2 regions of the Streptomyces sp. NPDC031340 genome follow, and region 1 is predicted to be linked to the other one. Evidence: riboswitches for the same ligand, from Rfam matches in the RefSeq annotation. Region 1 holds a riboswitch; the other holds the start of a gene.
What was found. A riboswitch is a leader RNA that binds a small molecule or an ion and turns the genes downstream of it on or off. The one in region 1 is predicted to bind cyclic di-AMP.
Positions count from the first base shown of each region.

Region 1 (5,051 bases):
ACGGCCTCGACCCGAACTGACCGGTCGCGCCCCGTCCCCGTGAGCCCCCGCCTTTCCGACGGGGGCTTTCCGGCTCCCGGATCCCGGCTCCCGGCTCCCGGCTCCCGGCTCCCGGCTCCCGGCTCCCGGCTCCCGGCTAGAGCTTCTCCACCGGTGCGTACCGCAGCAGCAGCCGCTTCGGCTTGGTGTCGCCGAAGTCGATCGTCGCCTCCGCGTTCGCGCCCGTGCCCTTGACGCCCACGACCGTGCCGAGTCCGAACTGGTCGTGCGTCACCCGGTCCCCGACAGCCAGCGAGACCACCGGCTTCTCCGACGTCCGACGCGTGGCGAACCCGGACGCGCCCGACGCCGAGGAGCGCGAGCGCGAGGACGACAGGGAGGCCGCCACCCCCGACGCGGGCCCGGAGGACACCGGAGACATGGCGCCCGTGCGCTTCCACTCGACGTGGTGCGGCGGGATCTCCTCCAGGAAGCGGGAGGGCGGGTTGTACGACGGCTGCCCCCAGGCGCTGCGCATCGACGAGCGCGTCAGGTAGAGCCGTTCCCGCGCGCGCGTGATGCCGACGTACGCCAGGCGCCGCTCCTCCTCCAGCTCCTTGGTCTGGCCGAGGGCGCGCATGTGCGGGAAGACGCCGTCCTCCATGCCGGTGAGGAAGACCACCGGGAACTCCAGGCCCTTGGCGGTGTGCAGGGTCATCAGGGTGATGACGCCGTCGCCGTCCTCCTCGTCGGGGATCTGGTCGGAGTCGGCGACCAGGGCGACCTGTTCGAGGAAGTCGGCCAGCGTGCCGGCCTCTCCCTCGCCGCGCTCCTGCTCGAACTCCAGCGCCACAGCCGCGAGTTCCTGAAGGTTCTCGATGCGGGTCTCGTCCTGCGGGTCGGTGGACGCCTGCAACTCGGCCAGGTAGCCGGTGCGTTCGAGCACAGCCTCCAGGACGGTCGCCGGGCCGGCACCGGACTCGACGATCGTGCGGAGGTCCTCCATCAGCGTGTTGAACCGCTTGACGGCGTTGGTGGAGCGCGCCGCCATGCCGTACGCCTCGTCGACGCGCCGCAGCGCCTGCGGGAAGCTGATCTTCTCGCGCTGGGAGAGCGCGTCGATCATGGCCTCGGCGCGGTCGCCGATGCCCCGCTTGGGCACGTTGAGGATGCGGCGCAGCGGCACCGTGTCCTCCGGGTTGGCCAGCACCCGCAGGTAGGCCAGGACGTCCCGGACCTCCTTGCGCTCGTAGAAGCGGACGCCGCCGACGACCTTGTAGGGCAGGCCGACGCGGATGAAGACCTCTTCGAAGACACGGGACTGCGCGTTGGTGCGGTAGAAGACGGCGACGTCGCCGGCCTTGGCCTCGCCCGCGTCCGTGAGGCGGTCTATCTCGTCGGCGACGAACTGCGCCTCGTCGTGCTCGGTGTCCGCGACGTAGCCGGTGATGCGCGCACCCGTGCCCGCGTTGGTCCACAGGTTCTTCGGGCGGCGGGACTCGTTGCGCTCGATGACCGCGTTGGCCGCGCTGAGGATCGTCTGGGTGGAGCGGTAGTTCTGCTCCAGCAGGATCGTGGTCGCGTCCGGGTAGTCCTCCTCGAACTGGAGGATGTTGCGGATGGTCGCGCCGCGGAAGGCGTAGATCGACTGGTCCGCGTCACCGACGACGCACAGCTCGGCGGGCGGGAGGTCGTACTCGTTCGGCGGGACGTCGGTGTCGTCGGCGCGGGCGCCGGTGCCGACGAGCTCGCGCACGAGCGCGTACTGGGCGTGGTTGGTGTCCTGGTACTCGTCGACCAGGACGTGCCGGAAGCGGCGGCGGTAGTGCTCGGCGACGTCGGGGAACGCGCGCAGCAGGTTGACCGTCGTCATGATCAGGTCGTCGAAGTCGAGGGCGTTCGCCTCGCGCAGCCGCGACTGGTACAGGGCGTAGGCCTGGGCGAGGGTCTTCTCGAATCCGTCGGTGGCCTGCGCGGCGAAGTCCTCCTCGTCGATCAGCTCGTTCTTCAGGTTGCTGATCTTGGCGCTGAAGGACTTGGGCGGGTAGCGCTTGGGGTCGAGGTCCAGGTCACGGCAGACCAGGGCCATCAGGCGCTTGGAGTCGGCGGCGTCGTAGATCGAGAACGACGACGTGAACCCGAGCCTCTTGCTCTCCCGGCGCAGGATGCGCACGCACGCGCTGTGGAAGGTCATCACCCACATCGCGTTCGCGCGGGGGCCGACGAGCTGCTCGACGCGCTCCTTCATCTCGCCCGCGGCCTTGTTGGTGAAGGTGATCGCGAGGATCTGGCCCGGGTGGACGCCCCGCTCGGCGAGCAGGTAGGCGATGCGGTGGGTGAGCACGCGGGTCTTGCCGGAGCCGGCGCCTGCCACGATGAGCAGGGGGGTGCCGTGGTGCACGACGGCGGCGCGCTGGTTGTCGTTCAGCCCCTCCAGGAGCGCTGCCGCGTCGACCGGGGGTCGCGGGGCGCCGTCGCGGTAGTAAGCGTCCCGGTCCGGCGGCACGTCGAACTTCCCGCCGAACAGATCGTCCGGAACAGGTTCCGGCACATGATCGTCCTCGGGCGGCGGCGGAGGCTCCTCCTCGTGGCCGCGGGGGGCCTGGAGGTCCGCCAGGAAGCTGTCGTCAAAGAGGCTGCTCATCGCTCTCCGAGTCTAGGGCGCCCCACCGACAGCCCGCCGCCGCCCTGAGAACATCGCCGGATCCGGCGACCCCGTTCCCTGGGGCACGCTCCGTATCGGATGGTCACATTCAGCGATCGACAGGGAGCGCTCGACCGAAGGTCACGAAAATGTATCGGGCATATCGAACATCAACCTTCACAGGAGCCACGCGAGTTGGCTACGGTGCCGGGCAGGCCGAACGACCCCCACCGGCGAACGTCGCCGGGCCGTACGGCCTCCGCCGAGTCCGGCGCGCCGCCGCGCTTCCGGAGCCGGGGACCCAACCGACCTTGGGGTGAATCGGCCCACTCTCCTTCCGGGGAGAAGGCCGTAGGGCAACCCTTCCGAACCATCCCGCCCGAACCCGACAGCTAACTCGGTAGGCGGAAGATGGAAGGAGTCGCCTCCCTTGGCGTCGCACCGCAAGTCGCGCCCCGCTGGTACGCGCGTGGCCGGAATCCGCACCCCCGCCCTCGCCACCGCCGCCCTCACCTCCGTGGCCCTGCTGTCCCAGTCGGCCAACGCCGCCCCCGCCGCCGACGGGAAGCCGAGCCTGGAGGAGGTCGAGAAGAAGGTCGACGACCTGTACCGCCAGGCCGAGTCGGCGACCGAGAAGTACAACGCGGCGAAGGAGAAGACGTCGAAGCAGCGCAAGCGCGTCGACACCCTCCTCGACGACGTCGCCAAGCGCACCCAGAAGCTGAACGAGGCGCGGGAGGAACTCGGGTCCTTCGCCGCGGCCCAGTACCGCACCGGCGCCTCCGCGCCCGACACCGCGACCTTCCTGCTCGCGGACTCGCCGCAGGACTACTTCGACCAGACCCAGCTGATGAGCCGGCTCACCGGCCGCCAGAAGCAGGCCGTCGACGACTACGTCACCGAGCAGTCCGCGACGATGAAGAAGCGCCAGGAGGCCACCAAGAGCCTGGAGACGCTCACCGAATCGCAGAGCGACCTCCAGACGGCCAAGTCCACCGTCCAGAAGAAGCTGTCCGACGCGCGTGAACTCCTGTCGAAGCTGAACGCCGAGGAGAAGGCGCGGCTGGCGGCGATCGAGAAGAAGAAGCAGGAGGAGGCCGCGCGCCAAGCGGCCGAGCTGGCCGCTCAGCAGGCGGCGCAGCAGAAGGCGCAGGAACAGAGCGGCAGCGCGTCGACGGGCTCGACCTCGACCTCGGGGAGCTCGACCACCGACTCGACCTACACCACCAAGGCCGAGAAGGCGATCGCCTTCGCCCGCGCGCAGATCGGCAAGCCGTACGTCTGGGGCGCCACCGGTCCCGACTCCTACGACTGCTCTGGCCTCACCCAGGCCGCCTGGAAGGCGGCCGGCGTGGCCCTCCCCCGCACCACCTACGACCAGGTGAACGCTGGCACCACCGTCTCACTCGCCGACGCGCAGCCCGGCGACCTGATCTTCTTCTACGACGACATCAGCCACGTCGGCCTCTACATCGGCAACGGCATGATGATCCACGCCCCGAAGCCGGGCGCGTACGTCCGCGAGGAGTCGGTCTACTACGGCGGCGCGTCGATCATCCACAGCGTGGTCCGCCCGGCCTGAGAGCAGGCGTACAGCCCTGGCCTGGTCGAGCGCCCTGTCCCGGGAACCCGACCAGGCTCTGCCCCGGCTACAGATACGGGCGGGTGATCAACTCGATCGCGTGGCCGGCGGGGTCCTTGAAGTACACGCCTCGGCCGCCGTGCTCGTTGTTGATCTCACCGGTGCGGCGCATCTGCGGGTCGGCCCAGTGCTCGATGCCCTGGTCACAGAGCCGCCGGTACGCCCGGTCGAACAGCTCGTCGTCGATCAGGAACGCGTAGTGCTGCATCTGGATCTCCACCGGCGGCTCGGCGAACTGCAGCAGCACACCGTCGGGGAGCTGAATGTTGGTGAAGGGGCCCCAGGAAGGCGCTTCCGCCACTTCCAGCAGTTCCCGGAAGAAGCGGGCCGACTCGCGGCGGTCCTTGGCGGCGATGATGGTGTGGTTGAACGTGACTGCCATACGGCTGACCTCAGTATCGTTCGGCACGACAAACGGACTCGCGGTGCACGAGCACTGGGAGGTCCGCGTGCCGAACTGAGGGAGTGCCCTCTCGGCACCCGCCGCGCGATCAGCCCGCCACCGGGTGGCCAATCCGTGTGTGGCGTAATGCCGGTCCGGTGTTCACGTCGGGTGACCCTACTTGGCCCCTTCGGGTCAGGTCCAGAGCACCGCGATGAAGATGTTGGTCATGGTGAGCCCGCCCACCAGTCCGAACAGGCCCTTGTCCACTTTCTCCTCGTCCCGCTTGACGTAGACCAGACCGAGGATGACGACCAGGACGGCGAGCTTCACGCCGATCTTGATGTTGTTGACCTCGTGGCCCTGGGCCTGATGGATGCCGACCAGGGCCACACCGGTGATCA
Region 1 covers NZ_JBVIIE010000026.1:35,223-40,273, reverse strand. The annotation lists gene ACZ5GT_RS21350 (M23 family metallopeptidase) at 1-20, shown strand, start outside; gene pcrA (DNA helicase PcrA) at 137-2,623, opposite strand; cyclic di-AMP (ydaO/yuaA leader) riboswitch at 2,874-3,045, shown strand; gene ACZ5GT_RS21340 (C40 family peptidase) at 3,054-4,205, shown strand; gene ACZ5GT_RS21335 (VOC family protein) at 4,273-4,647, opposite strand; gene ACZ5GT_RS21330 (hypothetical protein) at 4,843-5,051, opposite strand, start outside.

Region 2 (5,051 bases), on a different contig from region 1:
GGGCTGGGACTCGCCGTGCTGCCGGTGCCGCTCCTGGTGGCCGCCTTCCGCTGGCTCGACCGGGTCGCCCCCGGCCCGTGGCGCAACCTGGTGTTCGCCTTCGCGTGGGGCGCCTGCGCGGCGGCACTGATAGCGATCGTCGCCAACAGCTTCGCGACCAGATGGATAGCGACGTCGACCGCGGACCCGGCGAGCGCGGACACCCTCGGCGCGACGGTCATAGCGCCGGTCGTCGAGGAATCCGCGAAGGCCGCGGCCGTGCTGCTGGTGTTCCTGTTCCGCAGACGGGACTTCGCGGGAATCGTCGACGGGGTGGTGATAGCCGGGATCACCGCCACCGGCTTCGCGTTCACCGAGAACATCCTCTACCTCGGCACCGCCTTCGGCACCGACCAGCTCACCGGCGACAGCGGCATCGCCTCCGTCACCGCGGCGACCTTCTTCGTCCGCGTCGTCATGTCGCCGTTCGCGCACCCGCTGTTCACCGTCCTGACCGGCATCGGTTTCGGCGTGGCCGCGCTCTCGGCGGAACGGCAGCACGTCCGGCGCGTGCTCGTCCCGCTCTCCGGGCTGCTGCTCGCCATGGGCATGCACGCGTTGTGGAACGGCTCGGCGACGTTCGGCCAGTTCGGGTTCTTCGCGGTCTACGCGGCCTTCATGGTGCCCGCGTTCGGGCTGCTGACCTGGCTGGTGATCTGGACGCGGCAGCGCGAACTGCGGACCGTGCGCGAGGAACTGCCGCCGTACGTCGTCGCGGGCTGGCTGACGCCGGCCGAGCCGTACGCGCTCGGCTCCATGCGGGCGCGGCGGGCGGCCCGCGAGTACGCCCGCCACCGCTTCGGCAAGCCGGCCAGGCGGACGGTGGCCCAGTACGAGGCGTACGCGACGTCGCTGGCGTTCCTGCGGCACCGGGGACGGCGCGGACGCGCGGACGCCGACTTCGTCGTACGGGAGCGGGAGTTGCTGGCCGAACTCTGGTGGCGGCGCGAGATCGCGCGGCCCGCGCTGGACCACGCGGCCAGGGTGACGGCTCCCCCCGTGCCGGTCGTCGCACCGCCCTGGCCGGCCTACGGACACCCCGCGAACCCCACGTACAACCCGTACCGCTACTGAGACCTGCCCGGAATTCCCGGACACGCCTGACCGGCAGTCCTGACGTCGGGGGGTTTGCCGCCAGGACCGCCGGGGATCAGGGAGAGATCAGGGGTTGAGTCCCTTGCCGCGCAGCCAGGCCATCGGGTCGATGCCACTGGCCTGCCCGCCCGCGTGGACCTCGAGGTGCAGGTGCGGGCCGGTCACGTTCCCGGTGGCGCCCACGCGCCCGATGACGTCGCCGGTGCTGACCTTCTGGCCCACGCTCACGCTGATCGACGACTGGTGGCAGAACCACAGCTCGGTGCCGTCGTCCAGGGTCAGGATCGTGCGGTAGCCGTACGCCCCCGCCCAGCCCGCCTCGGTGATGGTCCCGCTGTGGATGGCCTTGATGAGCGTGCCGGTCGGGGCGGCGAAGTCGAGGCCGGTGTGGTAGCCGGAGGACCACATGGAGCCGGCCTGACCGAAGGTCGAGGTGATGGTGTACGAGGAGGTCGGCAGCGTGTACTGCTTGGCCAGCTCGGCGAGGCGCGCGGCCTCGGCCTTCTTCTTGGCCTCCGCCTCCGCCTTGTCCTTGGCGGCGGCGGCCTTCGCGGCGGCCGCCTTCTCGGCCTGCGCGGCCGCGTCGGCGACCTGCTTGGCGACGGCGGCCTCGGTGGCCCGCTGCGTCTTGGTCTCGACCTGGACCTGCTGCGACTCGGCCTGCGCCATGATGCGGTCGCGCAGCGCCTCGCCGGCGTCCTTGGTGCTCTCCGCCGAGGTCACGCCGACGCTGCTGAGCGGAGTGGCGGACCCCTGCGGCTCGGGCTCGTCGTCGGAGATCAGCGAACCGACCGAGGGCAGGTCGGGCATGGAGATGGACACCGGCGGCTTGCCGGTGTTGGCGCTGGCCATGCCGCCCGCGCCGACGGCGGCTATGACGCCGACGCCGAGAACCGTGGAGCTGCGGGCGAGTCCCCCGCCGCGCTGCTTGGAGACGCGATGCCGGCCACGGACGGGACGGACGGAATCCTCAGTGGGGTTCCATGCCTCCCACGGGCCCTCGTCGGTGCGGTAGCCGCCGTAGCCGAAGGTGTCACTCGGCTGGAACGGGGCTGTCGGGGCAGGCGGGTTGGACGCCACGTGGGCGTGCTCCTTTCCTTCCTCCTCGCCTACCGGGTTAGCTGACGGGTTCGGAGCAGGAAGGTCTCCTACGCGCGTATATCGACCGTGCTTCCACGGCGGTATTCGCGCGATTCACCCCAGGGTGGTGGTTCCCCGGTTCCCTTGCGGGATTCGGCGCGTGCGCACGGAGCCGCCTCTTGTGACGGCTGGGACGACCGCGCTGCGTTATCGAACGTTAATAGACGCAGGGGCTCGTTTCCAAGCTGTTCCGCTTGATCATTAACGAATCCACGCCGGACGTACGTCCCCATGACCACCTAAAAACGGGCGAGTTGACCCCACCCTTCACCCCGGACGGCCCGTCGACCGCACTGCGCAGGGCGGTCACCCCATCACTCCCGGTGACCGACCGCGCGAAAACACCGACGGCCGGGATCATTTCGATCCCGGCCGTCGGCCTTGAGTAGCGGGGACAGGATTTGAACCTGCGACCTCTGGGTTATGAGCCCAGCGAGCTACCGAGCTGCTCCACCCCGCGTCGTTGTGTCACCAGTGTACGCCATGCGCGGGACCGCAAGCACACGCGTTTCTCCGCGGAGCGCGCCGTCGGCCGCCCACGGCGGGAAGGGGACGGGACGGGGGTGTCCGCCCGCAGCGGTTGGCGCGTCAACCCCAGCACCTCCGAGCCCACCGATTCCGCGCCGTTCCGAGGACGGACACCCCCGTCCCGGCCCCGACTTCCCCCCACCGTCGGCGCAACGCGCACCCCCCGAGACCCGCACAGGCGCCGCAGGCACTGGCGCACCCCCACCGACCGGCGACAAGCCGCCGCAGGCACTGGCGCACCCCCACCGAACCGCGACAAGCCGCCGCAGGCAGTGGCGCACCCCCACCGAACCGCGACAAGCCGCCGCAGGCACCCCGCACCCGGCGCCCCGCTACCCCACCAGATGCCGATTCGGCGCCGCGGCCCGCTCCGCGTACTCCGGCAGCACGACCACGTCGACCCCCTCCCCCGCCAACAGCCCGCTCCCGTCCGCGCTCTCGACGAACGTGTCGGGCTCCCGCCAAGCCGTCACCACCCGCCGCACCCCCGCGTCGAGGATCAGACGCGCGCACGGCTTCGGCCGGGACGCGCGCCGGGCGCACGGCTCGAGGCTGCTGTAGACCGTGGCGCCGGCGAGCCGGGGATCGGCCGGATCGAGCTTCGCCAGAGCCGCCTCCTCGGCGTGCACCACAGGATCGTCGCCCTCACGGGAGTACCCCCGGGCCAGCTCCGTGCCGTCACCGGCCACCACCACCGCCCCCACGCTGAACGCCGTCCGCGACGGCGGACACAGCTCCGCCAGCTCGCACGCGAGAGCCAGCCAGTGGCGGTCGGCGGCCACGGCGACCTCCCCGGCGCCGGGAGCCGTCGGCTCGTACCGCATGAGGACGACGTCCTCGATCCGCCGTGTCTCCAGCAGCCGCAGCCGCCCGCCCTGGTACGCCCCCGGACCGAACAGCCGCGGCGCGGCGGGGTCGCCCACGAACAGCGGCGCCAGCACGAGCTGCAGCTCGTCGGCGAGCCCCTGCTGGAGCAGCTGGGTGTGCACCAGCCCCCCGCCCTCCACCATGAGACGGCGCACCCCCCGGACGTCGTGCAGATGCCGCAGCAGCGGCCGCCAGCCGACCTCGTCGCCCAGCACGACGACGTCGGCGGCGAGACCCAGCGCGCGGGCCCGCTCGGCGCCCTCGCCCGTCGTGTAGAGGACCTTCTCGCCGCCCGTGTGCCAGAACCGCGCCGCCGGATCGAGTTCTCCGGACGCGCTGACCGTGACCTTGAGCGGGTACGCGGACCGCCCCGCGGACACCCGGTCGGCGCGACGCCGCTCCGAGTTGACCAGCAGCCGCGGGTTGTCGGCCCGGATGGTCCCGGCACCGACCAGGATCGCGTCGACGGAAGCACGCACCTCGTCGACCCGGTCGAAGTCCGCCGGGCCGGAGAGCAGGAGCCGCTCGGGGCCGGCGTCGTCGAGGTAGCCGTCCAGGGAGACGGCGGCGGACAGCAGGACGTAGGGATGCGGCATCGAGCGCGCTCACTCTCGGAGGCGGGCGGTCTTGGTTCAAGTTTGAAACAAACTTACACTGATGGCATGACACCCCGCTGGCTCACCCCGGACGAGCAGCGCGCCTGGCGCGCGTTCATCGCGGCGACGCACCTCCTGGAGGACGCGCTCGACCGGCAGCTCCAGCAGGACGCCGGCATGCCGCATCTGTACTACTCCATCCTCACCAATCTTTCCGAGGCGCCGGAGCGCAGGCTGCGCATGACCGACCTCGCCGAGAAGACGAAGATCACCCGCAGCCGTCTGACGTACGCGGTGACCCGGCTGGAGAAGGACGGCCTGCTGCGGCGCGAGAACTGCAGGTGGGACAAGCGGAGCAGTATTGCCGCACTGACCGACGAGGGCATGGCGGTGCTGGAACGCACGGCCCCCGGCCACGTCGAGACGGTGCGCGCGTCCCTCTTCGACCACCTCACCGAGGAGCAGGTGGCACAGCTGGAGGACATCTGCACGGGGATCGCGCGGGCGCTGGAAGGCCAGGATGCCCCCCGGCCAGCCCCCGACGAGGTCCCGTGGCGCCGCCGCTCCTCCCCTTGCTCCTGAGCCACGCCGCTTGTTCGTGAGCCACGCCCCTTGTTCGTGAGCCGCACCGCCGGCTCGTGAAACCTGTTGATTCAAATTTAAAGCATGGAGTAGGGTCCCCTCAGCGGATCTGCTTCAAATCTGAAGCACACCTCCCGTGCAACCGCGAGCACGGAAGCAGAGCACCCGTCCGCGCCGTCCACCCCGGCCCCGGAGGCCCGCATG
Region 2 covers NZ_JBVIIE010000021.1:112,251-117,301, reverse strand. The annotation lists gene ACZ5GT_RS18680 (PrsW family intramembrane metalloprotease) at 1-1,113, shown strand, start outside; gene ACZ5GT_RS18675 (M23 family metallopeptidase) at 1,201-2,214, opposite strand; cyclic di-AMP (ydaO/yuaA leader) riboswitch at 2,226-2,383, opposite strand; tRNA gene ACZ5GT_RS18670 (tRNA-Met) at 2,661-2,734, opposite strand; gene ACZ5GT_RS18665 (dihydrofolate reductase family protein) at 3,135-4,265, opposite strand; gene ACZ5GT_RS18660 (MarR family winged helix-turn-helix transcriptional regulator) at 4,332-4,847, shown strand; gene ACZ5GT_RS18655 (GTP cyclohydrolase II) at 5,049-5,051, shown strand, end outside.
Region 2: it holds a riboswitch for cyclic di-AMP, as region 1 does, so the genes downstream of both, ACZ5GT_RS18675 (M23 family metallopeptidase) here and ACZ5GT_RS21340 (C40 family peptidase) in region 1, are expected to answer to the same signal.